3 regions of the Micromonospora sp. TSRI0369 genome follow, and region 1 is predicted to be linked to each of the others. Evidence: riboswitches for the same ligand, from Rfam matches in the RefSeq annotation. Region 1 holds a riboswitch; each other region holds the start of a gene.
What was found. Region 1 has a riboswitch for cyclic di-AMP ahead of AMK25_RS04735 (C40 family peptidase). Riboswitches for the same ligand answer to the same signal wherever they lie in the genome.

Region 1 (10,033 bases):
GGATCAGCACGTCGTCCAGGTTCACGAACATGATCCGGTGGCCGAACTGGACCTGCACGTAGCGGTTCTCGCCGCGTACCACGGTCCGGTCACCCGGGGCGGAACCGTCGAACGAGACCGCCCGGTAGTACTCGCCGGGCAGCACCCCGCCCACCGCGTACCGCTGGCCGGCGGCGAACGTGTACTGCAGCGGCGAGATGGTCTGGTACGGGATGGTGTCCGGGTAGGCGGCCTGCTCCGGGTAGGCGCGGCCGTACACCGGGATGGTGGCCTTGCCGGGCCGCGGGGTCACCACGAAGCCGGTGGCCCACTTGGCAGTGGGCGCGGAGGCCGGGTTGAGGAACCACGCCTTCTGGCCGAGGTACCAGATCGCCGTCCAGTCGCCCTGCCGGCCGGCGAGCGCGTACGTCTGGCCGGCCGAGGCGCGGGCGCCGTGGTCGGAGATGTACATCGTGTCCGGCGTGCCGTCCGGGCGCAGCCCGAGGTCGTTGACGAGCGGGGCGTCCGGGCTCGGCGCGGTCCGCAGGACCACCGCCGAAGAACCGCGCGACGGGCACGGCTCGGCCGGCGGCCGGGGCGTCGGGACGCCGGGCGGCTGCTGGTTGCAGCCGGTGAACGCGGGCCGGTTGGTGGCGAAGTCCGGGTCGATGGTGACCAGGCCGGTCTTCGCCGTGCCGGTGCCGCGGAACGGCGCCTTCATCAGGTCGAAGTAGTGCGACCAGTCCCAGTAGGGCCCCGGGTCCCAGTGCATGCCGCCCACGTTGGCGGCGGTGATGCCGGGCACGTTGTCGTGGCCGATGATGTGCTGCCGGTCCATCGGGATGCCGAACTTCAGCGCCAGATGGCGGACCAGCTTGGCGGAGGTGCGGTACATCGCCTCGGTGTACCAGGTGCCCTGGCCGGCGAAGCCTTCGTGCTCCAGGCCGATGGACTTGGCGTTGACGTACCAGTTGCCGGCGTGCCAGCCGACGTCCTTGGTCTTGATGTGCTGGGCGATGTAGCCGTCCACCGAGCGCAGCGTGTAGTGCCAGCCCAGGTAGTCGGCCCGCTTCACCAGGTCGACGCTCGGGCCGAAGTAGCCCTCGGTGTCGTGGATGACGATGTACTCGATCTTCTGCTGCTTCGGCCGGTCGGCCAGGTCGTGGTTGCCGTAGTCGCCCGGGTCGTCGCTGAGCTGCTCGTAGGGCGCGGGAATCCACTCGCAGGCCAGCCGGACCGGGCACTCCAGCCCGTCCGGCCGCTCGGCGTTGCGCAGGCCGAGCCGGGCCAGCCGGGAACGGTCCGGCTTCGCGGCGGTGGCGGCGAGCGTGACCCGCTGGCCGTCGTCGGTGGTCCGGGTGGCGCCCTGGCCGAGCTGGTCGTAGACCTCGTCGGCGAAGGCCGCCGCGGCGTCGGCGGTGTCCGCGCCGGAGTAGCGGGCCACCGCGGCGTACCAGGCCGCCGGGTCGGTGCCGGCGCCGACCGGCCCGCCCAGAGCCTTCTGGTACGACGCCAGCAGCGCCGCGCCACCGCGGATGTTCGCGGCCGGGTCGGTGCGCAGCGTGCCCGCGTCGAGCCCGGTGAGCGTGGCGGCGGCGTCGAGCGTCTGGAGCGAGGCGCTCGGCAACGGGGTCTCCCGCTTCGGCGCGGCGGCCGTGGCCGGGTCGAGTTTCAGCGGGCGGGAGTCGTCGCCGCGCGGGTCCTCGTCCTCGTCGACGTGGGCGCTGCCCGGTGTGGCGAGGATGTGCGCGGCATCGGTCAGGTGCATCGGGCCGTAGCCGCCACTGGTGCTGGGCTGCCCGGTGTGCGTGTCCCAGCGGGACTCCAGATAGGAGACACCGAGCAGCACGTTCTGGGGCACGCCGTACTCTGCCGCGGCGGCGGCGTATTGTTGTTGCCGGTCGCTCGCGGGCGCGGACGTGTCCGGCGCGGCGGTCACGGGGCCGGTCGTCGCCAGCGCGGTGGCTGTGGCCACGGCGGCGGCGAGCAGTATCCGTCTGCCCGACGGCAGGGCGGAGAGGTGCATCGAACCTCCTGGACAGGGATGGGGGTCACTGCATTCCCACCCTCACTCCGCACACCCGTGATGGTCAATACCTTTCCAGTGAGTAATCAGCGGTGAAAGAAAATTTCACCTCCGCGCGGGGTGGGGCATCGCATCGCGTACGGAGTGTCACGGCGCTGGAAGTTGCGGATCGATAACGGTGGTCCCTACTCTGGTGAATCGTCGGCCGCACGTCTCACCGTCCAACCCGGTCGGTGACGGTCCGACACCGCCGAGTCGCCTCCGGGCGAGCCGGGGAACCAGGTACCTGGGGTGAATCCGCAGCGCTGCTGCGGTAGGGCGGCTCCCTTCCCGCCCGAATCCGTCAGCTAACCCGGTAGGCGGTACGGAAGAAGGAGTACGGACGCCCGGTGGCACTCCATGCCCCGCGGCCGTCGTCGAACCGGTCGGTCGACCGGTCCAGCGTCGCGCCGCGTTCCCGCTGGTCCCGCTTCACCACAGCCCTCGCCGCGCTGGTCGGCACCGCCGTCGTTCTGACCGGCGGCGCGACTGCGGCACACGCCGAGCCCTCGGTCGCCGAGATCGAGGCCCAGATCGACCGCGACTGGAACAAGCTCGAACCGGTCATCGAACAGGTGAACGCCGTACGCGAGCAGCTCGCCGCACGGCGCAAGCAGGCCGACGCGCTCGGCCGGCAGATCGCACCCCTCCAGGCCCGGGTGGACGCCGCGCTCGGCCAGGTCGGCGGCCTCGCCGCCGACGCCTACAAGGGCGACAACCTCTCCACAGTCAACGTGCTGCTCGGCAGCCGCTCGCCCGGTGACCTGGTCAACGGCCTGGAACTACTCGACCGCTTCGCGCACCGGCAGCACGAGCAGGTGCGTTCCGTCGCCGCGCTGCGCGACGAGCTGGCGGCGAAGAAGAAGCCGCTGGACGAGATGATCGCCGGGCTGGCGCGCACCGAGGCCCAGCTCGCGGCGAAGAAGAAGCAGATCGACGCCGAGATCGCCAAGCTGCAGAAGCTGCGGCTCAAGGTGTACGGCAAGGGTGGCGGCGGCCCGCTGCGCCCGGCACCCTGCCCGGCCGGCTACCCCGGCGGCCCGGCCGGAGCGGCGGTGAAGTTCGCCTGCGCCCAGATCGGCAAGATCTACGTCTGGGGCGCCGCCGGCCCGGACCACTTCGACTGCTCGGGCCTCACCCTGGCGGCCTGGGCCAAGGGCGGGGTTTCGCTGCCGCACAACGCGCGCCAGCAGCACGCCGTGACGAAACGGATCAGCCGCGCCGACCTGCGCGCCGGTGACCTCGTTTTCTACTACAGCGACCTGCACCACGTGGCGATGTACGTGGGGGACGGGTGGGTGGTGCACGCCTCCCAGTCCGGCAAGCCCATCACGATGAAGCGGGTCGACGACGGCGACATCAACAGCTACGGCCGGGTGTAAGGAAGGGCCCCCTCTTAACGCCTCCGGTAGAGGAGGGGGCCCCTATTAACAACTGCGGTCGGCGTCAGCGCGTCGGCCAGGTGCGCCAGCTCTGCCAGGACCGGCTCGGCGTCGGGCCGCGCTGCCCCTGGTAGCGCGAGCCGTAGACGGCCGAGCCGTACGGGTGCTCGGCCGGCGAGGAGAGCCGGAAGATGCAGAGCTGGCCGATCTTCATGCCGGGCCAGAGCGTGATCGGCAGGTTCGCCACGTTCGACAGCTCCAGCGTGACGTGACCGGAGAAGCCCGGGTCGATGAAGCCGGCGGTCGAGTGGGTCAGCAGACCCAGCCGGCCCAGGCTCGACTTGCCCTCCAGCCGGCCGGCGAGCTGGTCGCCCAGCGAGATCACCTCGAGCGTGGAGGCGAGCACGAACTCGCCCGGGTGCAGCACGAACGGCTGCCCCTCCGGCACCTCCACCATCGAGGTCAGGTCGTCCTGCTGGACCGACGGATCGATGTGTGTGTAGAGATGGTTGTTGAACACCCGGAACAGCCGGTCCAGGCGTACGTCGATGCTCGACGGCTGCACCAGCGTGGGCTCGAAGGGCTCCAGCGCAAGCGTGCCGGCCTTGATCTCGGAGACCAGGTCGCGGTCGGAGAGCAGCATCGGAACACCATAGCGACCGGTATGGGTGACCTGCGTGTCGCACTACATCTTCGTACACGTGTTCGATAGGATGTCCGCATGGCTTCCTGGTCCGAATTCGCCGCCGACGAGCCCCGCCTCGCCGACGAGATCCGCCTCCTGATGCAGCAGTACGGGCCGGGCTTCGGCTACCTCGCCACGGTCCGCGCCGACGGCGGCCCCCGCGTCCACCCGGTTTCCCCGGTGATCACCGACGACGGCCTCTGGTGCTTCGTCATCGACTCGCCGAAGCGCCGCGACCTCGAACGCGACGGCCGCTACGCGCTGCACTCGTTCCCGCCGGAGGAGAGCGACGACGAGGCGTACATCGCGGGGCGCGCGCGGCCGGTGACCGACCCGGCCACAGTGGCCCACCTGGCCCGGATCGCGCGGGCGTCGCCGCAGGGTGACTGGCGGCTGTTCGAGTTCACAGTCGAGGCGGCGATGCTGACCCGGCGCGACCCGGTGGCTCAGCCCGGCGCCGCCCCGCCGCAGGTGCGGGTGTGGCTCGACCCGCTCGGTGCCGAACCGGCCCGGCGTGAGCCGGTGGCCGCGGAGGGCCGGCGCGGCCGGCACGGCTTCGACACCCGCCGCCCGGCCGCCTGACCACAGCCCCGAAACGAGCGGTGCCGGCCCCGTCCGAGGACAGGACCGGCACCGGTACGTGGTGCGAGAGGTCAGGCTGCGCGGTAGGCGTTCCACGCGGTGAGCATGCGGCTCGCCTGGCCGGCGGTGAACTGGTACATGCAGGAGTCGTACGTGTAGTCCATGAAGTTGGTGATCGGGTCCTTGCCGGCGGTCGAGCAGGTGTCACGGCCGGTCGGGCACTGGTACGCCGGGGACGCCTCGGCCGGGGTGTCGGAGACGCTGTCGCCCGAGCCGGAGCAGCCGCCCTGGAAGGTGTGGTAGAGGTTCAGCCAGTGACCGACCTCGTGCGTGCCGGTGTCGCCCTGGTTGTAGTTGGTCGACGTGCCGCCGGGCAGCGACTCGCTGAGCACCACCACGCCGTCCATCTTGTCCAGCGTGCGCTTCGGGAACGTCGCCCAGCCGAGCAGGCTGTCGCTGAGCTCGCCCAGGTAGATGTTCAGCGTGTTCTTGCCGCCCACGCGCAGCGAGGTCTTCATCGACCGCTCGGCGGAGGAGCCCTGCACGATCGGGTACCACGACGGGTTCGTCACCCGGTTGATCTTCGTGAGCTGGAACCCGAAGGCGGTGGCCGCGCCGCCGGTCGAGCCCGCGTACGACTGGTTCAGCACGGTGATCTGCTGGTTGATCATCGAGTCCGGGATGTTGCCGCCGGCCCGGGTGCTGTTCTCCTGGATGACGTGCACGACGACCGGGATCGTCACGGTGGCCAGCGGGGTGACGGCGCCGGCCCGGAAGTTGGCCCGCTCGCGCTGCGCCGCGGCGAGGTCGGCTTCCCGGTCCTGGACCTGCTTGGCGGTCAGGTGGTTGGGGTCGAGCTTGGCGTTGCCGCCCTTCGCGACGCGGGCGTTCGAGTGCTCGTCGGCGTGGGCGTCAGCAGGCTCGGCGCAGACGCCGGCCGGGGCGGCCGAGAAGGCCGAAGCAGCGGGGACGACGCCGACGGCGGCGGTGCTGAGCAGCAGCGCGAGGGTCGACGTCGCGACACCGGCGGTACGCCGGGTCAGCAGGTTGGGACGGAGTCCCATGGGCCCACCTCTTTCTGACGGCGTGCCAGGGGGTGTGTCACGCCGGTGCGGAAACGTGGGGCAGACGTTACATCTCATCGACGCATTTGAGAACGCCCATATGTTGCCGACGTGCAACTTCGTGCCCGGCGACCTCGGTGCGTGCTTGATCCACTCCAGCTCGGGGAGGTGGCGGGATCAACCGCCCGCCGATGCCGCCACCTCGCCGAGGTGGCATGCGTACCTGAGTGCACGGGGGTGGTGACCTTCAGGTAGAGTGGTGCCGCCTGCGGGTGTAGTTCAATGGCAGAACATCAGCTTCCCAAGCTGACAGTGCGGGTTCGATTCCCGTCACCCGCTCCAGCGTGAGGCCCCAGCTCAGGACAGGTTTCCTGGCTGGGGCCTCAGTCGTTGCTGCCGCTTCTTGCCCTGGCCGTGCCCGCTACCGCAGTGCTGCTGCGAGGTCGGCGGCGTTGTCGAACGCGGGTGCTGCCCTTTCGGATTCGTCTTCCGTGAGCGTGACGGACTGGGCGCGGGCCAGCATCTCGGCCGCAGTCTTCGGATCGTGCAGCACCATCGCGAGTTCGGCGCGGTAGACCAGGACCTCTACCTGCTCGACCGGGTCGTCGTCGGCTTGCGGGCGGGCCAAGGCGCTGTCGAGGATCCGAACGGCCTGTCCGACGCTTCCCCTGGAATCGGCCTGCACGACAGCATTCGCTAGAGCCTTGGCCAGCCGCCCGGCAGGCGTGGTGGCCGGCATGGGCGCGGTGGCGGCGTGTCGAAAGACGCGGATCCAGTTGCCGCCCGGGTCGATGACGCTGAACCCGCCCAACCCGTCGGCGTTCTTCCGCGCCCTGGGCCGGGTCATCCGCGGCGTTCCGGACACCAGTACCTTGCCGTACGCGGCGCGCATGCCGGCTGCGAATGCCCGGTGCAGCCCCTCGATGTCTGCGGTGAGTACGAGACAGGAGCCATAGGACTGCTCCGGGTCAAACCCGGGGATCTCGAAGAACTGCAGATTCAGGTCTTCCCGCTGCACCCCCACACACGCGTTGGGCTTGCGTTGCTTGTACGTGGTCCGGAAACCGAGAACTCCGTAGAACGTTTCGATGTCGTCAATGGATGCGCACGGAAGCAGGGGAACGGTCACCTCGTTGGTCATGCCTCCTTCCTAAGCGCCGCAGGGTGTCCGTCGCACATGGAAATAGCCGATCATCGCCTTTGGTCATCCGATCGGCTGATGACCCAGAACGCAACGCTGCCCAGCCGAACCATCGGCGGCGCCTTCCTGCCTGCCATCTGTCCCGCCAAGATCAGGCCCGGATCTGCCGCGCCCTGCCAGATCGGCCGCCCGCTTTGCAGCCACCTAGCTCTGGAACACACGCCCGCCGAACACCGAGAGGTCCCTTGGTCGAAGCCGCCGCCTCGCGGAGTCTTGGCGGGGTGCGGGATCATGCCTGTATGACTTCGGAAGAGGTTCGCTGGTCAGATGTCGCCTGCTTCGTCGGGCGATCCGATCACATTCCGTCGACGCTCGCAGACCTCTCATCCCCCGACAAGCAGGTTCGCTCGAAAGCGTTCAGGTCGCTGATGCACGACCTTGCTTGGAACGAGAACGTCTGTGAAGCAACGCCATATGCAATTCGCGAAATCGCGCAACGCCTGGAGCGGCGTGAGATCGCAAATCCTGAAGAGGCGCTGGCGCTGCTCGGGACCCTCGGGAACGGGGAAGCAGCCCACCCCGAACTGATCTATTGGCATGGACGAGCAGTCGACCTCTTGTCGCTGTGTCGAGAGCTTATGGAAAGCAACCTCAAGCTGTACGTGAGCTACCTCTCCCATCCGAGCGCGCGGCTAAGTGCGTTGCGAGTGATCAGCGCATATCGAGTAAGGGCGGAAGAAGCGCAAGCCGAACTACGCCGAGCCGTGGACCTGGCAAGGTCTACCGAGGAGCGTAAGGAAATCATGGCAGCGGTCGACGACCTTCGCGAGTGGAACGAACCCTCGGTGGATGAACCCACAGTCGTGTTGTCAGGCGACCTGGTCGATAGGATGATTTCCGGAAGAAAAGCGGCGATGATGCGCATCAGTCAAGGCGACCATGTAGCACCGGTGAGCAAGGTCGGTCCGTTTTTGTCTGCGCGACGTTACCTGATTCGACACATCATGCGCCTCCTTGAACGGTCGGAGCGACAACGCCTCTGACGGGGCGAGGACGGCAGGGGCCGGCCGAGGCCACGAGAGACTGCCGAGACCGGGCCGCAGGATCGGTTGCCCGGATTCCAGGGCCCCGGCCTGGCGATGGCGGCGGGTGCGACGAGCGTCGTGCCGCCGAAGGACTCGCCTGACGGGCGGCTTCACTACGCGTGGGTCCGCGATCCGGACGGCCATCAGGTCAAGTTCGTACCGAAGCGATGAGCCCACTGCGCCTGGGTCGGCAGGTTCCCGTGGTTGAGGCGGTCGGCTACCGCCTGCTTCGCGGCCCGGTCCAGCGTCTCGGGCAGCCGGTCGAACGAAGCGGGCCAGACGTCCAGCAACGAGAAGACCTCCTGGCCGTCGCGCACTGTCAGCAGCAGCATGCACCGCCAGTGCGGATCGAACTCCGGCCGCCGGCCCGCCCTGTGCACCAGGAACGGGCGTAGGTAGTGCAGGGCGTGCGGGGCGGCATGCTCCGCCAGCCAGCCCTGACCGTGATTGCGGCTGAACCCGTACTCGATCGCCTGGGTGTCGAGTTGGATGAGCGTGGCGGTGTCGACCGCCTTGACGGTCCGGGGCACGGGAGACGGCATCCCGGAATCATCCCATCGAGCGGGCGGGCGGAGCGATGAGTCGCTGGCCGCAGCCGGGTCTGTCGGGGGAAGAGGCGAAAACCGGAGGAGCAGACCCATGGGTACGTTGATCGTGACCGAGTTCCTGACCCTCGACGGCGTGGCGCAGGCTCCCGGCGAGCCCGACGAGGACCGTGACGGCGGCTTCAGCCACGGCGGCTGGCAGATGCCGCTGCTGGACGAGAAGTCCGGCGCGGTGATGTTCCAGCGGGCGAGCAGCATGGATGCGCTGCTGCTGGGCCGCAAGACGTACGACATCTTCGCCGGCTACTGGCCCAAGGCGCCCGCGGACATCCCCTTCACCGGGCTGCTCAACGGCGTGCCCAAGTACGTGGCCAGCCGTACCCTCACCGAGCCGCTGGCCTGGGCGAACTCGACGCTGGTGAGCGGCGACCTGGCCGAGCGGGTGACCGAGATGAAGGCCCGCCACGACGAGGTGCACGTGATCGGCAGCCTCGACCTGGTGCAGTCGCTGCTGCGCGCCGGCCTCGTGGACCGGCTCAACCTGTGGGTGTACCCGGTGCTGCTCGGCACCGGCAAGCGCCTGTTCGGCGACGGGACGGTGCCGAGCGCGCTGCGGCTCACCGAGTCGGTCACCCACGCCCACGGCACGCTGCAGCTGACGTACGAGCCGGCCGGCGCGCCCGCCTACGGGGACGCGGCCGCGTAGGGCATGTCGAGGTCGAGCACGTGCCGCAGGCCGGGCTCCCCGTCCAGCTCCACCGGACCGTCGGGTACGAATCCGGCACGCCGGAGCACCGACAGGGAGGCCGGATTCGCCAGTGCCGCCGAGGCGACCAGCCGGCGCAGCCCGTACTCGGTGCTGGCCAGTGCGCAGACGCGCCGTACGCCGTCCCGGGCGAGCCCGCGCCCGGCGGCGCGCTCGGCCACGCGGTAGCCCAGCTCGGCGCTGCCGTCTGCCACGTCGACCAGGTTGAACCGTCCGAGCACGGCGCCGTGGTCGCCGACCAGCACGTGGAAGTGGCAGGTTCCGCGGTCCTGCTCGTCCAGCAGGGCCGCGTGCCGGGCGGCGTACCGGGTGAAGAAGTCGTCGCCCCGGTCGGGTACGTACCGGGCGAAGTACGCCCGGTTCTCCCGCTCGAACCGCAGGACGGCGGGTGCGTGGTGAGCGGCGAGTCGTTCCAGCTCCGGCATCGGGCCAGGTTAGGCGTCGGCCGGGTAGGAACGCAGTTCGATTGTGTTGCCGTCCGGGTCGCGGACGTAGATCGAGGTGCCGGTGCCGCGCGCGCCGAAGCGCGGCACCGGGCCGGTCAGCACCGTGAAAACCCCGGAGTCGATCACCCGCTGCCAGTCGACCGGCTCGACCACCAGGCAGAAGTGGTCCACGTTGGACCCGGTCGGGTCGCCCTCGACCAGGTCGATGATGGTGCCGGCGTCGACCCGTACGGACGGGAAGGGCGCCTCGCCGGCCCGCCACCTGTCGACCCGCACCGGGACCAGCCCGAGCG
Region 2 (10,033 bases), 450 kb from region 1:
CTCTTTCCCGGCACCACGCGGCACCGGCTCCAGGTGCGCGACGAACAGGGCTGGGTCTCCGGCACCAGCGCGGCCGACCGGGCCTCGCTCGACCCGGGCCGCCCGGCGCGCCGCCCGGTACGCGGGGCCCGCTGACCTTTTCCCGGGATGATGTCGGTTCGGGCGGACCGGCTCCGACCCGTCTGCGAGGCGCCACCGACGGTGGCCCCGGACCCGAGGAGTGACCCGTGAAGTACATGCTGCTGATCTGGAACCGGCCCGGCTTCGTGGAGGAGCTGTCCGAGGCGGAGCGCAACGCGATCTTCGGCGAGGTCGACGTGATCATGAAGGAGCTGACCGAGTCCGGTGAGCTGGTCGGCGGTGAGGCGCTGGCGCACCCGTCGCAGGCCCGGACGGTACGGCCGGCGGCTTCCGGCGGCACCGAGATCACCGACGGGCCGTTCGTGGAGAGCAAGGAACAGTTCGCCGGCTACCTGACTGTCGACTGCGAGACCCCGGAGCGGGCCGCCGAGATCGCCGCGCGCTGGCCGGACGTGCGGCACGGTTTCGGCGTGCTGGAGGTGCGCGCGGTGATGGAGCAGGCCGGGACGGAGATGTGACCTCACCTGCGGTCGAGGACCTGCTGCGCACGCTCGCGCCGCAGGTCCTCGGCGTGCTCGTGCGCCGGCACGGCCAGTTCTACGCCTGCGAGGACGCGGTCCAGGAGGCGCTGCTGGCCGCCGCCGTCCAGTGGCCGGAGCAGGGCCTGCCGGACCACCCCCGCTCGTGGCTGGTCACCGTCGCCACCCGCCGGCTCACCGACGAGTGGCGCCGTGAGCACGCCCGCCGGGCACGCGAGGTCGCGGTGGCGGTCCGGCAGCCCGCGTACGCGACTGTCGCGCCGCCCGCCGACGAGGAGCCGCCGAGCGGGGACGACACGCTGAAGCTGCTGTTCCTCTGCTGCCATCCGGCGCTGCCGGTCAGCGCGCAGGTGGCGCTCACGCTGCGTGCGGTGGGCGGGTTGAGCACCGCCGAGATCGCCCGCGCGTACCTGGTGCCGGAGGCGACCATGAGCCAGCGGATCCGCCGCGCGAAGCAGCGGATCGAGGCGGCCGGCGCGCGTTTCACGCTGCCTTCGCCGGCCGACCGCGACGAGCGGCTGGGCGCGGTGCTGCGCGTGCTCTACCTGGTCTTCAACGAGGGGTACGCGGCGTCGAGCGGCGAGGCGCTGCACCGGGCGGAGCTGACCGCCGAGGCGATCCGGCTGGCCCGGGAGCTGCGCCGGCTGCTCCCGGACGACGGCGAGGTGGCCGGGTTGCTGGCGCTGATGCTGCTCACCGACGCGCACCGGGCGGCGCGTACCGGGCCGGACGGCGAGCTGGTGCCGCTGGCCGAGCAGGACCGCGGCCGGTGGGACCGGGCTGCGATCGAGGAGGGGGTGGCGCTGGTGACCGAGGCGCTGACCTGGTCGTCGCCGGGGCCGTACCAGGTGCAGGCGGCCATCGCGGCGGTGCACGCGGAGGCCCCCTCCGCGGCGACCACTGACTGGCCGCAGATCGTCGCGCTCTACCGGGTGCTGGCCCACATCGCGCCGAATCCGATGGTCACACTCAACCAGGCGGTCGCGGTGGCCATGGTGGACGGTCCGCGCGCCGGGCTCGCGCTGCTGGAACCGCTCGACGCCGACGGCCGGACCGCCGGCCACCACCGTCTCGCCGCCGTCCGCGCGCATCTGCTCGACCTGGCCGGGGACCGGGCGGACGCGCGGGCCGCGTACCTGGCCGCCGCGCGGGCCACCACCAGCCTGCCGGAGCGCCGTTACCTCCAGGCCCGCGCCGCGCGCCTGACCGGTGACCGGCCGCGCTGAGGCGGGCCTGGACAGCACGCCGGGCCGGCCCGAGGGCCGACCCGGTGGGTGTGCGTCGCGTACGTCAGCTCTTGAAGGCGTCCTTGATCTTCTCGGCGGCCTGCTTGAGCTTGGCGCCGGCCTGGTCGTTGCGGCCCTCGGCCTCCAGGCGCTCGTTGTCCGTGGCGCGGCCGACGCCCTCCTTGACCTTGCCCGCGGCGTCCTGGGAAGTGTTGTCGATCTTGTCGTCGAGACCCATGATGACCTCCACTGATGCGATTGCCTGACGACAACTGGTTACCCCGTCGGCCGCCCGCCCAATCCCCTCACCCGATCGGGCGGAAACGCCGCAGCCGCAGACTGTTGCCCACCACGAAGACCGACGAGAAGGCCATCGCCGCCCCGGCGAGCATCGGGTTGAGCAGCCCGGCCGCCGCGAGCGGCAACGCCGCGACGTTGTAGGCGAACGCCCAGAACAGGTTTCCCTTGATGATCGCCAGCGTGCGCCGGGAGAGCCGGATCGCGTCCACAGCCGCGGTCAGGTCACCCCGGACCAGCGTCAGGTCGGCGGCCTCGATGGCCGCGTCGGTGCCGGTGCCCATGGCCAGCCCGAGGTCGGCCCGGGCCAGCGCGGCGGCGTCGTTGACCCCGTCGCCGACCATCGCGACCACCCGGCCCTCGCCCTGGAGCCGCTCGATCACCGCGACCTTCTCGGCGGGCAGCACCTCCGCGATCACCTCGTCGATGCCGACCTCCTCAGCGACCGCCCTCGCCACCGTGGCGTTGTCGCCGGTGAGCAGCACCGGTGTGAGCCCCAGCTCGCGCAGCCGGGCGACGGCCGTCCGGCTGGTCGGCTTCACCGCGTCGGCCACCGCGAGCACGCCCCGGGCCCGCCCGTCCCAGCCGGCCAGGATCGCCGTCCGGCCCGCCGCCTCCGCGCCGGTCGCGGCCCGCGCGACCTCCTCGGGTACGTCGAGACCCCGCTCGCGCAGCAGCCGCGCCCGGCCGACCACCACGGTCCGGCCCTCGACCGTGCCGGTCACGCCGAGCCCTTCGGCGTTGGCGAACTCGCCGACCGGCGGCAGCGGCCCGGCCTCGGCCGCGCCCTCGGCGACGGCCCGGGCGATCGGGTGCTCGGAAGCGGCCTCCAGCGCCCCGGCCACCCGGAGCAGCTCGGCGGCGTCCTCGCCGTCGGCGGGCAGCACCTCGGCCAGCGCCATCCGGCCGGTGGTGACGGTGCCGGTCTTGTCCAGCACCACGGTGTCGACCCGGCGGGTGGACTCCAGCATCTCCGGCCCCTTGATCAGCACACCGAGCTGCGCGCCGCGTCCGGTGCCGACGAGCAGCGCCGTCGGCGTGGCCAGGCCGAGCGCGCACGGGCAGGCGATGATCAGCACGGCCACCGCGGCGGTGAACGCGGCGGTCGTACCCGAGCCGGTGCCGAGCCACCAGCCGAGCGTGCCGGCGGCCAGCGCGATCACGATCGGCACGAAGACGCCGGAGATCCGGTCGGCGAGCCGCTGCACGGCCGCCTTGCCGGTCTGCGCCTGCTCCACCAGCCGCGCCATCTGGGCGAGCTGGGTGTCGCCGCCGACCCGGGTGGCCCGCACGACCAGCCGGCCGCCGGCGTTCACAGTCGCGCCGACCACCGTGTCGCCCGGCCCCACCTCGACCGGCACCGACTCGCCGGTGAGCATGCTGGCGTCGACGGCCGAGGTGCCCTCCTCGACCACGCCGTCGGTGGCGACCTTCTCGCCGGGCCGGACCACGAACCGGTCGCCGACCGCGAGCCGGTCGACCGGGACCTGGACCTCCTGGCCGCCGCGCAGCACCGCGACGTCCTTGGCCCCGAGTTCGAGCAGGGCGCGCAGCGCCGACCCGGCGGTGCGCTTGGAACGGGCCTCGAAGTACCGCCCGGCCAGGATGAACACGGTCACCCCGGCGGCGGCCTCCAGGTAGATGTTGCCGGCGCCGTCGCCACGGGTGATGTCGAGGCTGAACGGGTGCTTCATCCCGGGCATGCCGGCGTCGCCGAGGAACAGCGCCCAGAGCGACCAGCCGAACGCGGCGAGCGTGCCGAGCGAGACGAGCGTGTCCATGGTCGCCGCGCCGTGCCGCAGGTTGACCAGGGCGGCGCGGTGGAACGGCAGCCCGCCCCAGACCACGACCGGCGCGGCCAGCGTGAGCGAGGCCCACTGCCAGTAGTCGAACTGCCAGGCCGGAACCATGGCGAGCACGATCACCGGCACGGTGAGCACGGCGGAGACCCAGAGCCGCGTACGCGCGGCGCGCAGCTCGTCCACCGGCTCCCCGGCCGCTGCGGCCGCCTGCTCGGGCGGGGGCGGCACCACGGCGGTGTAGCCGGTCTTCTCGACTGTGGCGATCAGGTCGGCCGGCGCGATGTCGTCGGCGTACCGGACGGTGGCCTTCTCGGTGGCGTAGTTCACAGTCGCCTCGACGCCGTCCATCCGGTTGAGCTTCTTCTCGATCCGGGCGGCACAGGACGCGCAGGTCATCCCGCCGATCGCCAGCTCGATCAGGTTCGGCGCGGTGGGCAGCGCCTTTCCCGTGGCAGTCATCGCGGCGCCTCCGGCGCTCAACTGTGCCCGTGCCCCGGCGTGCCGTGTCCGGCGTCCGGGGTCGGTGCGGTGGTGGATGCCGGCGCGGTGGGCGCCGGCGCGGTCCGGTCGCCGGCCAGGACTGTGAACTCGGCCGTGTGCACCGCGTCGCCGTGCCGGAAGTCCAGGTAGAGACGGTACGCCCCGGCCGAGGGCACCTCCGCGGCGAACGTGATCGCCGGACCGGCCGGTGTGCGCCCGTCGCCGGGCGTGCCCTCCGGGTGCACGTGCAGGTAGGCAAGGTCGCCCTGCCGCAGCGCCACCAGGTGCCCGTACGCGCCGAGGTAGGGCTGCAGGTCGGTGACCGGCCGCCCGTCGCGGCTGACGGAGAGCGTGAGCCGGCTGGTCCGGCCCGGCTCCGGCGTGCCGGTCAGGGTGACTGTGTAGCCGTCGACCGTGGTGCTGGTGGCCGGTTCCGGCAGCGGACGGGCGGCCAGCTCACCGGGGACCGTGACGTCCAGGCCGAGCGTCAGCGGCTCGCCGCCTTCGGGCGTGAAGTCGGCGAACGCCCGCCAGGCCCCGGGGCCGTCGAGCGGGGAGGCGACCCGCCAGGTGCCGTCGCCGGCCATCTCCGGGTGGACGTGCCGGAACCCGGAGAGGTCCCGGCGGGCGACGATCAGGTGCATGCGCTTGTCGTGGGCCACCTCGAAGCGGGTGACCGGCGCGCCGTCCGGGCCGGTGATCCGGAAGGCGAACTGCCCGGCCGCCGCGGTGGCGGGCTGGAGCGTGTAGCCGCGTTCGGAGACGAGCAGCCCGCCGGGCAGGTGCGCGGCGGCGCCGCCCGCCTGGCTCTCGTCACCGTGACCGGTGTCGCCGGTCCCGTGGTCGCTGCCGCTGTCGTCGTGGCGGGTCTCGGCGGCCGGGGCGACGGGGTCGGCCAGGTTGCCGATCCCGTACGCCGCGCCGAAGACCGCCACGAGGCCGAGCGCGAAGCCGCCGAGCTTCGTCGCCGTATTCATGGTTTCTCCTCGTTCCCGCGGGTCCGTGGACCCGTCACGCACCGACGAGGTCGTAGCCGGCCTCGTCGACCGCCGCCCGGACGGCGTCCGCGTCCAGCGGGTTCTGACTGGTGACGGTGACCCGGCCGGTGGCCAGGTCGACCTGGACGTCGGTGACGCCCGGAAGCGCGCTCAGCTCGGTGCTCACCGACTTGACGCAGTGGCCGCAGGTCATGCCGCTCACCTGGTAGGTGCTCTCCATCTCGCCCTCCGATCCTATACCCCCTGGGGGTACTGTCGACACGTTAGCATACCCCCGAGGGGTACGCTATCCTCGTTTTCATGACCGCGCCGTCCAGCCCGACCCGGGGCTACACCGCCAGCAAGGACCAACTCCTCGCCCGGCTCCGCCGCATCGAGGGTCAGGTCCGGGGCATCGAGAAGATGGTCGAGGACGACCGTTACTGCATCGACGTGCTGACCCAGATCTCGGCCATCCAGGCGGCGCTGGACAAGGTCGGCCTCGGCCTGCTCGACGGGCACGCGCGGCACTGCATGCACGAGGGCGCCGCCGAGGGCCGGGCCGACGAGATGGCGACCGAGATGATGGCCGCCGTCGGCCGCCTGATGAAGCGCGGCTGAGGGGGACCTCCGGCCCTCGGAGCAGGGCACATCGACCCGACCCGACGCGCCCGCGCGGACGTACCGTCGAAGTGGCGGGCAGGCCGGCCCGGCGGACCCGCGGTGACGGACGGAGGGCGGCCCGATGATGTGGCAGAGCCCGATGATGGGCTGGATGTGGATCTGGTCCCTGCTGGTCCTCGCGGTGCTGGCGGGGCTCGTCTGGGCGGCCGTGCGGTGGACCGGCCCGCAGTACCTGGGCCCGACGACGGCCCGGCGCATCCTCGACGAGCGGTACGCCCGCGGCGAGATCGACGAGGACGAGTACCGGCGACGCCGGGCCGGCCTGGCCTGACCGCGCGGGCCGCGCGTCCCCGGCCACGGTGCCCGGGAGCGCTCAGCCGGGCTGCCTACCATGTCGGGGCGACGACCCGGACGTGGTCGACACGTCCGCGCCGGCCCGGTGACCAGACCGGTCCGGCGGACCAGGCGTCGCCGCGACCGTTGGGAGAGACGCCTTGGGTGCCGACCACACCCGCCCCGCACCGCCCACGCCACCGGGCGTACGGCGGCTGCTCGTCGCCGTCGTGGTGCCGCTGTTCGCGCTCACCGTGATCGCGGCGCTGGTGCTCTGGCCCCGGCAGGACCGGGAGCCGGTCGGCGGCGCGGACGTCCCCCGCTACCACGGCACCGTGACCCGGGTGGTCACCGAACCCTGCCCGCCGACCCCGGAGGCCCCGGAGGGCGCGGAGGGCGCGGGCGGCCCCTGCGGCACCGCGACCGTCACCGCCGAGCAGGGCCCGGACGCGGGCCGGCAGGTCGAGACGCCGCTGCCGGCCGGGCCGGGGGCGCCACGGGTCGAGGTCGGCGACAAGATCGTGCTGGTCGAGCTGATCGACCCGGCCGACCCGTCGGTGAAGTCCTACAACATCGCCGAGCACCAGCGCGGCACCCCGCTGATCTGGCTGCTGGTGCTCTTCGCCGCCGCGATCGTGGCGTTCGGGCGCTGGCGCGGGCTCGCCGCGCTCGGCGGCCTGGTGGCCAGCTTCGCGATCCTGCTCGGCTTCGTGCTGCCCGGCATCGGCGGCGGCCAGCCGCCGCTGCTGGTGGCGATCGTGGGCGCCGCGTTGATCATGTTCGTGGTGCTCTACCTGACGCACGGGGTCACCGCGCAGACGTCGGTGGCGGTGCTCGGCACGCTGGGCAGCCTGGTGATCACCGGCGTGCTCGGCCTGCTCGCCACGTCCGCCACCCACCTGACCGGCTTCGGCAGCGAGGACGCCACCACCCTGTCCATGTTCCGGGCCGACGTGGACCTGCACGGGCTGCTGCTGGCGGGCATCATCATCGGCTCGCTGGGCGTGCTGGACGACGTCACGGTCACCCAGGCGGCCACCGTCACCGAACTCGCGCACGCCAACCCGGGACTGTCCCGGCGGCAGCTCTACCGGGCGGCGACCCGCGTCGGCCGGGCCCACATCGCGTCCACCGTCAACACCATCGTGCTGGCGTACGCGGGCGCCTCGCTGCCGCTCCTGCTCCTGCTGGTCGCCGACTCCCGCCCGGTGAGCCAGATCCTCACGAGCGAGTTCCTCGCCCAGGAGATCGTCCGCAGCGCGGTGGCCACGCTCGGCCTGATCGCGGCCGTACCGCTGACGACCGCACTGGCCGCGATCGTGACCACCGCCGGACGGCGCGCGCCCGGCGCGGAGCCCGCGGAGCCGGCGGCCCCCGCGCCCCGTCCGCCGGCCGGACGCGACGACGCGCTGGAGGCGCTCGGCGGCGGAAGGAGTACGGAGGCGACATGGTGAGACTCCGCACGGTGACCATCGATTTCAAACGCGACGCTGGTCACGGCGGGCCACGGCGAAATCTCGCTATTGGTCGGCTTCCGGACGTAGATCCGCAGGAGTGCTGTCGGGTAACCTCGCTGCCGGTCACCGCCGAAGGCGCGCACCGGCGCCAGCGGTGCCGCCGCCCAATCGCCTACGGGCGAGCCGGGGAACCAGGTACATGGGGTGAATCCGCGCGAGCGGTAGGGGCCACTTCCGTCCCGAACCCGTCAGCTAACCCGGTCGGCGGCCGACGGAAGGGAACACTGTGACGCCACCCCTGCGCCGCTGGCTGACACCCCTGGTGGCCGTGCTGGCCTCGCTGGCAGTGCTGGCCGGGCCGAACGCGGCGACGGCGGCCCCCGCCGCCGCGGCCCCGAAGCCGTCCGGGCACGAGGAGGACGGCGAACCACCGCTCATCACCGAGGCCATCGACAGCGCCAACCGGAACTTCCTCCAGGCGAAGGCGAAGCTGGCCAAGTCGCAGGACCGCCAGCGGCGGCTGGCCGCCGAGGTGCAGACGGCACAGGCCGAACTCGAGGCGCTCAGCCCGCAGGTCAACCAGCTCGCCGCCCAGTCCTACCGGACCGGCCGGATGGGCGCGATGGCGATGCTGCTGGAGAGCAACTCGCCCGACTCGTTCGTCCGCCGCGTCAACGCCCTGGACGAGCTGAACCTCCTCAACGCGCAGCGCCTGGCCGCCATCAACGCGGTCAAGACCCGCGCCGAGCAGGCCAAGATCGCGCTCGACGCCGAGGTGCGCGAGCAGGAGAAGCAGAAGAACGCGATGGAGCGCGAGAAGGTGCAGGCCGAGCGCGCCCTCAAGCTCGTCGGCGGCCTCGGCTTCACCGGCGGCCTGGTCGACGCCACCTCACCGGTCGCCAAGATCGGTCCCGGCCGCACCGCCGACGGCGGCTGGAAGGCCGAGTCGTGCAGCGAGAACGACCCGACCACCTCGGGCTGCGTCACGCCGCGGACGCTGCACGCCTACAAGGAGGTCCGGCGCGCCGGCTATACGCGCTTCGTGGGCTGTTACCGGCCGGGCGGGCCGTGGGAGCACCCCAAGGGCAAGGCGTGCGACTGGTCGCTGCAGAACAGCGGCTTCGCGCCCTGGCACAACGACGACACCCGCAAGTACGGCAACGACGTGGCCGCCTTCCTCATCCGCAACGCCGACCGGCTGGGCATCTACTACGTCATCTGGAACCGGCAGATCTGGTTCCCGGCCACCGGCTGGAGTTCGTACAGCGGGCCGTCGAACCACACCGACCACGTCCACATGTCGATGCTCTGACCTGGACGCAGACAGAAGGGGCCGCCCGTGGGCGGCCCCTTCTGTCGTCCGGCGCCGCGGTCAGCCGGCCAGCGCCGCGTCCGCGTCCGCCGGCGCCGAGGGAGCGGGCAGTGGCGCCGGGACCTGCGCCACTGTCCGCACCTCGCCGCCGGAGAGCCGGTACGACATTCCCACCACCGTGCATCGGCCCGCAGCGACCCGCTCGGCCAGCACGGCGGACCGGGCCAGCAGCGTCTCCACGGTCTGCGCGATGTGGACGTCGACGATGCCGTCGAGGTCGTCGATCCCCTGCCGGGCGGCCCGCAGCAGGCTGGGCGAGACCGCGTCCACCACCGCGCCCAGGTGTCCGGCCGGCGCGGCGCCGGTGCGGACCCCCTCCCGGGCGGCCTGGACCGCGCCGCAGGAGTCGTGCCCGAGCACCACCACGAGCGGCGTACCAAGCACGGTGACCGCGTACTCGACGCTGCCGAGCACCTCGGGCCCGGCGGTGTGCCCGGCGGTACGCACCACGAAGAGGTCGCCGAGACCCCGGTCGAAGATGATCTCCGCCGCGAGCCGCGAGTCGGAGCAGCCGACGATCACCGCGAAGGGGTGCTGGCCGTCGGCCACTGCCGCCCGGTGCCCGGCGTCCTGATTCGGATGCTGCGGCACACCGGTGACGAACCGGTGGTTACCGGTGCGCAGTTCCGCGAGCGCCTGCTCCGGGCTTCTCGGCGTCATCTGCCTCACCTCGTCTACCTGGGGAACGACCAGGCCGTACGGCCTCACGACTTCACGGTCACACGACGTCTGGGGCACGTCAAGATTCGTGATACGCATTTCATACTTTCCCGTGCCGGGCCGCGTCCGATTCGGGTCGACCGCGTCGGTGGCCATAGCATGACCACCATGGCGACGACACCAGG
Region 3 (10,033 bases), on a different contig from region 1:
GCCGCGTACCTGCGGGACGAGGTGCTCGCGCCGCTGGGCCCGGCGACCCGCGACGTCCTGCGCCGCGTGGCGGTGGCCGTCGCGGTCCGCGCCGACCTCGCCGCCGTGCTGACCGGCCGGGCCGACGCCGGGCAGGTGCTCGCCGAGGCGGCCCGCGACGGCGGCTTCCTCCACCAGGACGGCGGCAACCCGCAGTGGTACCGGCCGCATCCGCTCCTGGCCGACGTGCTGCGGGACGAACTGGGCCGGCTGCCCGCCGACGAGGTGCGCGAGCTGCACCGGCGGGCGGCGGACTGGCACGCCGCCCACGACCGGCCGGCCGAGGCGGTGCGGCACGCGCTGACCGCCGGTCAGTGGACCGCCGCCACCGAGCTGCTGGTCAGCCGCTGGCCGGAGCTGGCACCGGACGAGCCGACGACCGTGGCGGCCCCGCCCGAGCCGCCGGCGGACGCGGTCCGCCGCGATCCCGAGCTGGCGCTGGCCGCCGCGGCGGAGCGGGCGTACGCCGGTGATCCGGCCGCCGCCGACGGGCAGCTGCGGCGCGCGCTGGCCCACGCCGACGACCTGCCCGCGCCGCGCCGCGACCGGTTCCGCAGGCTGGCCGCCGCCGTGGAGTTGAGTCTGGCCCGGCTCGGCGGGAACCACGAGGGGGTACGCGAGGCCGCCGACCGCCTGCTCGCCACCGCTTCCGGCCCGGCCGCCGACGCCGCCGCCGATCCGCGTGCCGGGTCGGCCGAGCGCGACGACGTACGCGCGGTGGCGGGCGCCGCGCACGGGCTGGTCGCGCTGGCCGAGGGGGAGCTGCCGGTGGCCCGTACCCGGTTCGCCGAGGCGCGGGAGGCGGCACGGCGGGCCGGCCGGCCGCGGACCGAGTTGCTCTGCGTCAGCCGCTCGGCGGCGCTGGAGGCGGCCCGGGGCGCGTTGCGGGCGGCCGAGGAACTCGCCGGGGAGGCGCTGGCGATGCCGGCCTGCCAGGGCTGGTCGGCCCGGTCGGACTGCGGCTACGCGTACCTGGCGCTGGCGCTCGTGGCCTGGCACCGGGACCGGCCGGCGGAGGCGGTGGCCCACCTGGCGCTGGCCGGTCCGGCCGCCGCGGAGCCGGGGGGCGCGGCGCTGGTCGCGCTCTGCCGGGCCGGGCTGCTGGCCGACGGCGACGACCCGGGCGGCGCGCTGCGCACGCTCGCCGGGGCGCGGGCGGTCGCGCCCGGCCCGGAGCTGGGCGGGTGGCTGGCCGCCGAGGAAGCCCAGGTGCGCGTGGCAGCGGGCGATACCGACGGCGCCCGGGCGCTGCTCGACGCCACCGGCGACGGGCCCGCGCCGGCGCTGGCGTCCGCCCGGTTGCTGCTGCGCGCCGGTGACGCCCGCGCGGCCGAACGGGCGCTGCCCGACTGGGCCGGCCCCGGCGCGGCGGACTGGCCGTTGCCGGTACGGCTGAGCGCCGGGCTGCTCGACGCGGCGCTGGCCGGCGAGGCCGGGGACGCCCGGCGGGCCGGGCGGGTGCTGGAGGAGGTGCTGGCGCTCGCCGAGCCGGACGGCTTCCGGCGCGTCTTCACCCGGGCGGACCCGGGGGTACGGGACCTGCTGGCCGTGCACCTGGACTCCGGCACCGCGTACTGGGCGACGGTGAGCGAGCTGGTCCGGGGCGCGGACGCGCAGCCGGTCGCCGGGACGGCGGACGGTCCGGCGCGCGGGCTGGACGAGCCGCTCACCGAGCGGGAGCTGACCATCCTGCGCTACCTGCAGAGCATCCTGTCCAACGTGGAGATCGCCGCCGAGCTGTCGCTGTCGGTGAACACCGTCAAGACGCACGTGCGCAACATATACCGCAAGCTCGACGCGACCCGCCGGCGGGACGCCGTCCGGCGGGCGCGCGAGCTGCGGTTGATCTGACTCAGACGTCGGCGGCGGCGTCCACCACTGTCAGCAGTTCGGCAAGGTCGTAACCGCCGTCGTGGCGGACGTCGTTGACGAACAGCGTCGGAGTGCCGTTGACGCCGCTGCGGATGCCGCCGACGAAGTCCTGCCGGACCCGGTCGGCGTACTCCTGGCGGCCGACCTCCGCGGCGATCTCGTCCGGCGACAGTCCGATCTGCTCGACGCCGAGCGACAGGTGCACCGGGTCGAGCTGGTCCTGGTGCTGGAAGAGCCAGTCGTACATCTCCCAGAACCGGCCCCGGGCGGCGGCGGCCTCGGCGGTCTCCGCCGCGCTCTCCGCGTACGGGTGGATGTTGGCGATCGGGAAGTGCCGGTACGCCAGGCGCACCACGTCGGCCCGCTGGCGCAGCACCTCGGTGAGGTTCGGGTACGCGGCGCCGCAGAACCGGCACTGGAAGTCGCCGTACTCGACGATCGTGACCGGCGCGTCCACCGGCCCGCGGACGTGGTCGCTGTCGGTCACCGGGGTCCGCAGCCGCGCGGTGGTGACCTGAAGTGGCGTGGTCATCAGGCGCTCACCCGCCGATCCGAGTTGAGCCGCTCCAGGGCGTCGAGGATGCCGTCCACGCCCGGGTTCACCTCGGGCGGGGACAGGTGGCTCCAGGCCACCCGGCCGTCCGGGTCGACGACCACGAGCGCCCGGTCGGACTGCCCGCGCGGCGCGTACGCGCCGTATCGGCGCGACACCTCGCCCTTGGGCTCGAAGTCGGCGAGCAGCGGGAAGCGGATGCCCTGGGCTTCGGCGAACGCCCGGTGCGAGTCGACGCTGTCCACCGAGATGCCCAGCAGCACCGCGTCGTACCGCTCCAGCTCGGGCAGGGCCGCCTGGTAGAGGGCCATCTGCTCGCCGCAGACCGGTGACCAGTCGGCGGGATAGAAGGCCAGCACCACCGGACGGCCCCGGAACTGCCCGGGACCCACCTGTCGCCCGTCCGGCGCCGCCGGCAGCGTGAACCCGGGGGCGGCCCGCCCGGGTGTGATCAGCCCGTTCGGATCACTCATGCCTCCCACCATGGCCGGCACCCGGGTGAGGCGGGCTCACCCGGGCGGGGTGGTTCGGCTCAGCGCACGACGAGGTGGTTGTGCACCTCCCGGATGCCGGGGGCGTTCCACACCACCCGCTCGATCTCCGCGCGTTCGCCGGCCGAGTGGACCTGCCCGCCCAGCACCACGGTGTCGCCGTGCACCCGGACGTCGACGGTCTCGGCCTCGGTGGCGGCGTTGCGCGCGAGCGCGTCCACGATCCGCTCGGCCAGGTCGTGCCCGTCGGCGCGTACCGCCGGGCGCACGGCGATCCCGTTGCTCACCCCGCGTACGCCGGTGAGCCGGGCGACCGAGCGTTCCGCGGCGCGCCGCTGGTACTCCCACTCGACGTCGCCGTGCAGCGTGACCCAGCCGTCGGAGACGGTCACCTGGAGCGTCTCGACCGGTACGAACGCGTCCCACTCCAGCGCCCGTACGGCCGCGACGGCGATCTCCGGATCCTCCCGCCCGGCGGCGGTGGCGATCTGGACGAAGAGGTCGTTGGCGACCGCGCGGACCCGGGCGGCCCGGTGCGCGGCCCGCTCGGCGGCCCACTTCTTGGCGTAGCTGTCCACCCGGCCGGTCAGCGTCACCACGCCCTCGGTGACAGTCACCCCGATCTCGTCCGGGCCGACCCGGGGTTCCCAGGTCAGTTCGTCGAGCACCGCGGACTGGATGTCCCGGTCGGTACGCGTGATCGTGTCGGTGGCCATCCGGCTTCCCCTCCCGTCGACGGCGGCGCGGGCACGCGGTCCCGCACCCGCGATCCTGCGCGTGTCCCGGGTGAGCCACCCTCACCCGGTCCGGGTGAGGGGGAGGGGGAGCGCACCACGCAGCACGGTGGCCGCCCCGGGGAGTACCGGGAGCGGCCACCGTGCCGGTCGGGTGCGGGTCAGCCGTCCAGGCCGGCCGGGGAGTTCGGGCGGTCCACGTCGACGAACTCGATCTCGTCCGCGGCGCGGTCGCGGCTGCCCGCGGCGCGCGCGGCGGTGCCGGCGGCCCAGCCGATCGCCGCGCCCGCGAGCGCCGCCGCGATCAGCAGCGTCCAGGGCAGCGCGGGCCGGCGCCCGGCCAGCGCGTCGAAGGCGAGCGTGGCCCGCCGGCGCGCCTCCTCGGCGGCGGAGCCGACCAGGTCGGTGGCGTCGTCGGCGAAGCCGGAGGAGTTGCGGCGGGCGGCGCGGGTGGCGTCGCGCACGCTGTCACCGGCGGAGCCGGCCGCGGAGAGCAGGTGCTGCCACGCCTGGTCGGCGACCCGCTCGGCCTTGCCCCGGCGGTCCAGCAGGTTGGATCCGAACATCGTTCTACCTCCTCGGGTGCCGAAGGCCGGCGGCCACTTCGGACTCCGGTGTCCATCCGGCGCGTCACGGGTTGACTCCCCCGGGCAGTGCCCAGCGCGCGGCGGCGGCAAACCCACAGTGGGGCGCGGGCGGCTACCAGGCTTTCAAACCGGGACGAACCACCCGAACGCGCCGAGAGCGGGGTGTCGGCGCGAGGTGCGCGCGCCCGCTACCCTGGTCGGCGGATCGACGGGTCCGACCGGCCGTACGGCTGGCCGTGGCCCGCGTAGAAGGGGAAACTGGAACCCGGAGGTCCGGATTGGGTGCGCCCAGGTGTGCCCAGTTCGCGAATTGCTCATCCCGGGGGGTGGCGACCGGGCCGTTGGAGGAATACTCTCGGTCGCGGCCCGCGTACTGATGAGGCGCCCGTCAAGGGCGAGTGGAGGTGCTCGCGTGAGCCTGTCGATCGTGAAGTCGGTGCGGCCGGGTGGTGTCGTCCAGATCGCGCCCCGTGGGGAGATCGACGTCGACACCGCGTACGAGGTGCGGGAAGCGATCGCCGAGGTGCTCGCGAAGGGCCGTCCCGCGCGCATCGAGCTGAACATGCGGCTCGTCACGTTCATCGACTCGGTCGGCATCAGCGCCATGGTGGCCGGCTTCCAGACCTGCGAGGTCAGCGGCGTCAAGCTCGTGGTCACCGAGCCGAGCCGGTTCGTGCACCGGCAGCTCTGGGTGACCGGCCTGCTCGGCCTCTTCGGCGCTCCCGAACCGTGGTTCGCCGACGACACCCCCGAGGTGCTGCCCGGCGCCTGAGCGCCCGCTCGCACCCCCTCCGGCCAGGGACCTTCTACCCGTTGCCAGCCCGGCGTCCGTACGGGACGATCGTCGCGACGTACGACGGCGAGGGGGCCCGCTTGCAGAGCAGCGACAGCTTCAGCTACACCGTGCAGGCCCGGTGCAGCCGGGCCGACGCGGTGGCACTGCTGGGTGACCTCAGTCGCCAGGGCGAGCTGCATCCGCTGATCGTCCGGGTCCGGCAACTGCCGGCCCGGCCGGGCGCGCTCGCCAGCTACGCGATCACCGACCGGCTGCAACTGGGCCCGCTGCACTTTCCGGTCACGTACCAGGCGGACGTGCTGGTCGCGAGCGAGGACGAGGTGGTCACGGTGGCCCGGCAGCAGCCGGCGACGACGGTGCGCAACCACACCCGGCTGCGCGACGAGCCCGACGGCACCGTGCGCATCGACGTGGAGATCACGCTGACCGCGCCGGCGCCGCTGTTCGGGTACGCGTTCCGCCAGGCCCGGGCGGCTCACCTGAGCCTGGCGGCTCGTCTCGGCGCGACGCTGGAGGGCCGGCCCGATCCGGCCGGCCCTCCGGGAGCGCGCTAGTACACCGACAGGTGCACGTGGTTGGTGTGATCGCTGGACGGGTCGCCGTTGCCGCCGCTGTACGCCTTCCACCCGCTGCTGGGCAGCCAGATCTGCTTGAACCAGATCACGTAGAGCACGGCGAGCGGGTCGGCGTTGCGTACGAAGTACGCGGCCAGGTTGTTGCCGTACGTCCGGTCACCGCCGCTGGCCACGCCGCCGAAGCCGTTCTTCTGGGCGGCGAAGTCGCAGGCCCGCCCCTTCGGGTGCTCGCCCGAGCCGCTGGGCCGGTGGCACGAGACGTACCGGGTGAAGCCGGCCGCCTTGGCCTGCTGCAGCGCGTGCAGCGTCCGCGGGGTGATGCAGCCGTTGGCCGGGGTCGGGTCGTTGACGCTGCACGACTCCGCCGGCCACGAGCCGTCCGAGTTACGCGGCGCCGGCTTCGCGTTCTTGTTGGAGGTGCCCTGGACGCTGCCGCCGCCGCCACTGCTGCTGCGGGACGCCCTGTCGTTCGCCACTTCGAGCGCGCGCTCGGCCTGCTCCTTGCGCTTGCCCATCACCGCGACCTGCTTGCGTTGCTCGCGGATCTCGGTGTCGAGCGCGGCCCGGGTGCGGGTGGCCTCGTCGCGGGTGGCGATCAGCTCGCGCACCGTGCGGTCCTCGTGCGCGGCGACCTGTCCCAGGGTGGCGGCCCGGTCCATGAAGCCCGCCGGGCTGCTGCTGTCGAGCAACGCCGCGGCGGTGCCGAGGCGGCCCGCGCGGTATGCCACCCCGGCGATCTCGCCGACCTTGGCGTCGCGTGCGGCCAGTTCGGCGCCGACCGTCTTGAGCTGGTCGTTCAGCTGCTTCTGGCGGTTTACCGACTGGTTCAGCGCGGCCTTCGCCTCCAGCCAGCCCTTGCTGGCCGCGTCGAGTTGGGCGCGCAGCTCCGGCGTGCCGCCCTCGTCGTCGCCGGGTGCGGCGGCGAGCAGGGCGGTCCGGGGCGCCGCCGAGGCGGGGGAGGCCGGAACGGTCGCGACGCCGAGAGTCAGCGTCGCGACGAGCAGGGCCGCCAACCGGGCGGCCGTCCGTCGTACAGGTGCCACTGGGGGCATTCAACACGTCCTTCCGTCAACCGCCGACCGGGTTAGCTGACGGGTTCGGGACGGAAGATCCCTACCGCTGACGCGGATGCACCCCACGTACGTGGTTCCCCGGCTCGCCCCTTCGGGCGATTAGGCGACGGCCACCCCACCTGCGCCGGTGACGCCGGTGGCTGCGGCCGCGACCGAGCCTACCGGCGCGGCCCGGGCGCGGCTCCGACGCGTGGTGCCGCATGGCGGGGCAAAACCGACATTACTGTACAGCAGCCACAGTGATTTAAGTCTGTCCTAATCACCACTCGGTCTTTCCGCACACGCCCGCGGACGCTCCGGGTTCGACCTGCAACGTGGCGTGATCGATGGAGAAGTCCTCGTGCAGCGCGGCCCGCGCGGCGGCAAGCACCCCGCCGGGGTCGACGCCGGGGTCGGTGGTCAGGTGCGCCGAGGCCACCTCCATCCCGGAGGTGAGCGTCCAGACGTGCAGGTCGTGCACCTCGGCCACGCCGGGGACCGCGGCCAGCCGGTCGTGCACGGCGGTCACCTGCAGGTGTTCCGGCGCCGCCTGCACCAGGATGCGCACCGCGGCCCGGCCGAGCCGCCAGGTGCGCGGCAGGATGAACAGGCCGATCCCGACGGCGACCAGGGGGTCCGCCCACCACCAGTCGGTGACCGCGATGACCAGCGCCGCGGCGATCACGCCGAGCGAGCCGAGCAGGTCGCCGAGCACCTCCAGGTACGCGCCGCGCAGGTTGATGCTCTCCTTCGACCCGGCCCGCAGCAGCGCGAAGGCGACGATGTTGGCGAGCAGGCCGAGCACCGCCACCACGAGCATCGGGCCGGCGAGCACCTCCGGCGGCTCGCCGAAGCGGCGTACCGCCTCGACCAGGACGTAGACCGCGACGGCGCCGAGCAGCACGGCGTTGGCGAGTGCGGCGAGCACCTCCAGCCGGTAGAGGCCGAACGTGCGCTGCGGGTCGGTGCCGGCACGCCGGGTGGCGGTGATCGCCGCGAGGGCCATGCCGATGCCGAGCACGTCGGTGAACATGTGCCCGGCGTCGGAGAGCAGGGCGAGCGAGCCGGTGGTGAAGGCGGCCACCGCCTCGACCACCATCAGGACGGCGAGCAGCGCGAACGCGGCCCATAGGCGGCCCCGGTGGCGGTGTGCCGCGTTGGCCACCGCACCGCTGTGGTCATGACCTGCGCCCACGCCAACACCCTCCCTGCCGCGTACCGGCCGGGCCCAATGTATGTTCACATCGCTATGTATGCAAGTGAACTGTGGGTGGTGCCGGCGCGCCCACTCACCCCACCGGGTCGAGCGTGGTGAGGCGCTGGGTCGCCCGGGACAGCGCCACGTAGAGCGTGCGCACGCCCGACCCCGGATCGGCCCGGATCTCGCTCGGCGCCACCAGCACCACGCCGTCGTACTCCATGCCCTTGGCCTGGAGGCTGGTCACCACCTGCAGCCGGCCCGCGCCGCGCGCGCCCAGCCAGCTGGCCACCTCGTCCCGGCGCGGCACCGGCGTGATCACGCCCACAGTGCCCTCCACCTGTCCGAGCAGCGCCTCGGCCGCCTCGACGGTGGCCGCCGGCAGCTCGGCGGCGGGCACCACGCGCTCGACCGGCGGCACGCCGGTGGACCGGACCGCGTCGGGCAGCGGCAGATCCGGGTAGAGCCGGCGGATCTCCGCCGCCGCCACCGCGAAGATCTCCGCCGAGTTGCGGTAGTTGGTGGTCAGCTCGTAGCGGTGCCGCTTGCGCCGGCCCAGCGCCTGGTCCCGGGCCCGGTCCAGCTCCTGCGGGTCGCCGGTCCAGGCCGTCTGCGCCGGGTCGCCGACCACGGTCCAGGAGGCCAGCCGTCCCCGCCGGCCCACCATCCGCCACTGCATCGGCGAGACGTCCTGCGCCTCGTCCACCACCACGTGCGCGTAGTCGCGGTAGTCGGCCGGACGCTCCCGGGCCGCCGCCCGGGCGGCGCGCTGCCGATCGGCGTACGTGCTCAGCTCGCGCACGCCACCGGCGAGCTGGTACCGGTCGCGCTTGGGCCGGGCCCGCTGCACCGGCTTGCCCAGCAGCGCGTCCAGCTCGTCCAGCAGCGCGATGTCCGCCACCGTCAGACCGTCGGTCGCGAGCGTGCGGTACGCCTGCCCGAGCAGCCGGATCTCGGCCGAGGAGAGGATCCCACCGGCGTAGCGGCGCAGCCGGTCCGGACGGGCCAGCCAGTCCAGCACGTGCCGCGGGTGCAGCCGTGGCCACCACGCCTTGAGGAACTCGCGGAACTCCGGCCGCTCGATGATCTCGTCCTCGAACGCGGGCTGCTCCGGCAGCCGGCCCACCCGCAGCGTGCGGGCCTGCGCGTAGAGCGCGGCGAGCACCGCGTCGAACGCCGCCCGGCGTACCTCGTTGCGGCGCGCGCCCCGGGCCAGAGTCCGGTCCCGGATCGCGTCCAGCGCCTGACGCTCCAGGCGCAGCAGCTCACCCCGGTACAGCAGGCGCAGCTCGGCCGGGGAGTCCGGCACCGCGTCGCGTACCGCGCGCTCCAGCACCCGGCGCATCCGCAGCGAGCCCTTCACCGCCGCCACGTCCGGCGGGTCGGTCCGGGACGCCGACAGGCCCGGGAACAGCGAGCCGAGCGAGCGCAGCGTGGCGGTCTCCTCGCCCAGCGAGGGCAGCACCGAGGCGATGTACTCGACGAACACGCCGGACGGGCCGACCACCAGGATGCCGCCGCCGGCGTACCGGGCCCGGTCGGAGTAGAGCAGGTACGCGGCCCGGTGCAACGCCACCGCCGTCTTGCCGGTCCCCGGGCCGCCGGAGACGATCGTGACGCCGTTGCCGGGGGAGCGGATCGCCTCGTCCTGCTCGCGCTGGATGGTGGCGACGATGTCCCGCATGCCCCGGCCGGTGGCCCGGGACAGCGTGGCCAGCAGCGCCCCGTCGCCGACCACCGCCATCTCCGGCGGCGCGGCCTCCGGGTCCAGCAGGTCGTCCTCGATCCGGGTGACCTTCTCCGAGGCCGACTGGATCGTGCGCCGGCGCACCACGCCGCGCGGCTCGGCGGGCGTCGCCTGGTAGAACGCGGCGGCGGCCGGGGCCCGCCAGTCCACCACCAGCGTCTCCGCGTCCACACCCCGCACACCCAGGCGGCCGACGTGCAGCACCTGCCCGGTACGCAGGTCCAGCCGCCCGAACACCAGTCCCTCGTGTTCGGCGTCGAGCACGTGCCGGCGCTGGGCGGCGTGGAAGACCATCGCGTCCCGCTCGACCAGCGCGCCGAAGTTGCCGACCCGGGCCAGCTGGTAGCCCTCCCGCTCGGCGTCGGCCGCCGACCGGCGCAGTTCGGCCA

Region 2: it holds a riboswitch for cyclic di-AMP, as region 1 does, so the genes downstream of both, AMK25_RS02460 (coiled-coil domain-containing protein) here and AMK25_RS04735 (C40 family peptidase) in region 1, are expected to answer to the same signal.
Region 3: it holds a riboswitch for cyclic di-AMP, as region 1 does, so the genes downstream of both, AMK25_RS27480 (coiled-coil domain-containing protein) here and AMK25_RS04735 (C40 family peptidase) in region 1, are expected to answer to the same signal.

What each region holds. Positions count from the first base shown of each region.
Region 1 covers NZ_LIVU01000001.1:952,424-962,456, reverse strand. Annotated here, with positions in the region: gene AMK25_RS04740 (N-acetylmuramoyl-L-alanine amidase) at 1-2,005, opposite strand, end outside; cyclic di-AMP (ydaO/yuaA leader) riboswitch at 2,244-2,381, shown strand; gene AMK25_RS04735 (C40 family peptidase) at 2,395-3,426, shown strand; gene dcd (dCTP deaminase) at 3,491-4,069, opposite strand; gene AMK25_RS04725 (pyridoxamine 5'-phosphate oxidase family protein) at 4,148-4,693, shown strand; gene AMK25_RS04720 (zinc metalloprotease) at 4,765-5,757, opposite strand; tRNA gene AMK25_RS04715 (tRNA-Gly) at 6,026-6,099, shown strand; gene AMK25_RS04710 (hypothetical protein) at 6,179-6,898, opposite strand; gene AMK25_RS31765 (hypothetical protein) at 7,198-7,941, shown strand; gene AMK25_RS04705 (hypothetical protein) at 8,127-8,525, opposite strand; gene AMK25_RS04700 (dihydrofolate reductase family protein) at 8,623-9,234, shown strand; gene AMK25_RS04695 (GNAT family N-acetyltransferase) at 9,213-9,719, opposite strand; gene AMK25_RS04690 (VOC family protein) at 9,729-10,033, opposite strand, start outside.
Region 2 covers NZ_LIVU01000001.1:498,543-508,575, forward strand. Annotated here, with positions in the region: gene AMK25_RS02410 (DUF2786 domain-containing protein) at 1-135, shown strand, start outside; gene AMK25_RS02415 (YciI family protein) at 237-599, shown strand; gene AMK25_RS02420 (RNA polymerase sigma factor) at 596-1,846, shown strand; gene AMK25_RS02425 (CsbD family protein) at 1,911-2,084, opposite strand; gene AMK25_RS02430 (heavy metal translocating P-type ATPase) at 2,152-4,404, opposite strand; gene AMK25_RS02435 (hypothetical protein) at 4,422-5,402, opposite strand; gene AMK25_RS02440 (heavy-metal-associated domain-containing protein) at 5,437-5,643, opposite strand; gene AMK25_RS02445 (metal-sensitive transcriptional regulator) at 5,724-6,023, shown strand; gene AMK25_RS02450 (SHOCT domain-containing protein) at 6,148-6,357, shown strand; gene AMK25_RS02455 (YibE/F family protein) at 6,521-7,813, shown strand; cyclic di-AMP (ydaO/yuaA leader) riboswitch at 7,968-8,098, shown strand; gene AMK25_RS02460 (coiled-coil domain-containing protein) at 8,103-9,128, shown strand; gene AMK25_RS02465 (carbonic anhydrase) at 9,189-9,848, opposite strand; gene AMK25_RS02470 (helix-turn-helix transcriptional regulator) at 10,008-10,033, shown strand, end outside.
Region 3 covers NZ_LIVU01000011.1:101,941-111,973, forward strand. Annotated here, with positions in the region: gene AMK25_RS27445 (helix-turn-helix transcriptional regulator) at 1-1,890, shown strand, start outside; gene AMK25_RS27450 (DsbA family protein) at 1,892-2,443, opposite strand; gene AMK25_RS27455 (redoxin domain-containing protein) at 2,443-2,937, opposite strand; gene AMK25_RS27460 (BON domain-containing protein) at 2,997-3,671, opposite strand; gene AMK25_RS27465 (hypothetical protein) at 3,851-4,255, opposite strand; gene AMK25_RS27470 (STAS domain-containing protein) at 4,689-5,048, shown strand; gene AMK25_RS27475 (SRPBCC family protein) at 5,090-5,626, shown strand; gene AMK25_RS27480 (coiled-coil domain-containing protein) at 5,623-6,699, opposite strand; cyclic di-AMP (ydaO/yuaA leader) riboswitch at 6,705-6,836, opposite strand; gene AMK25_RS27485 (cation diffusion facilitator family transporter) at 6,980-7,894, opposite strand; gene AMK25_RS27490 (HelD family protein) at 7,989-10,033, opposite strand, start outside.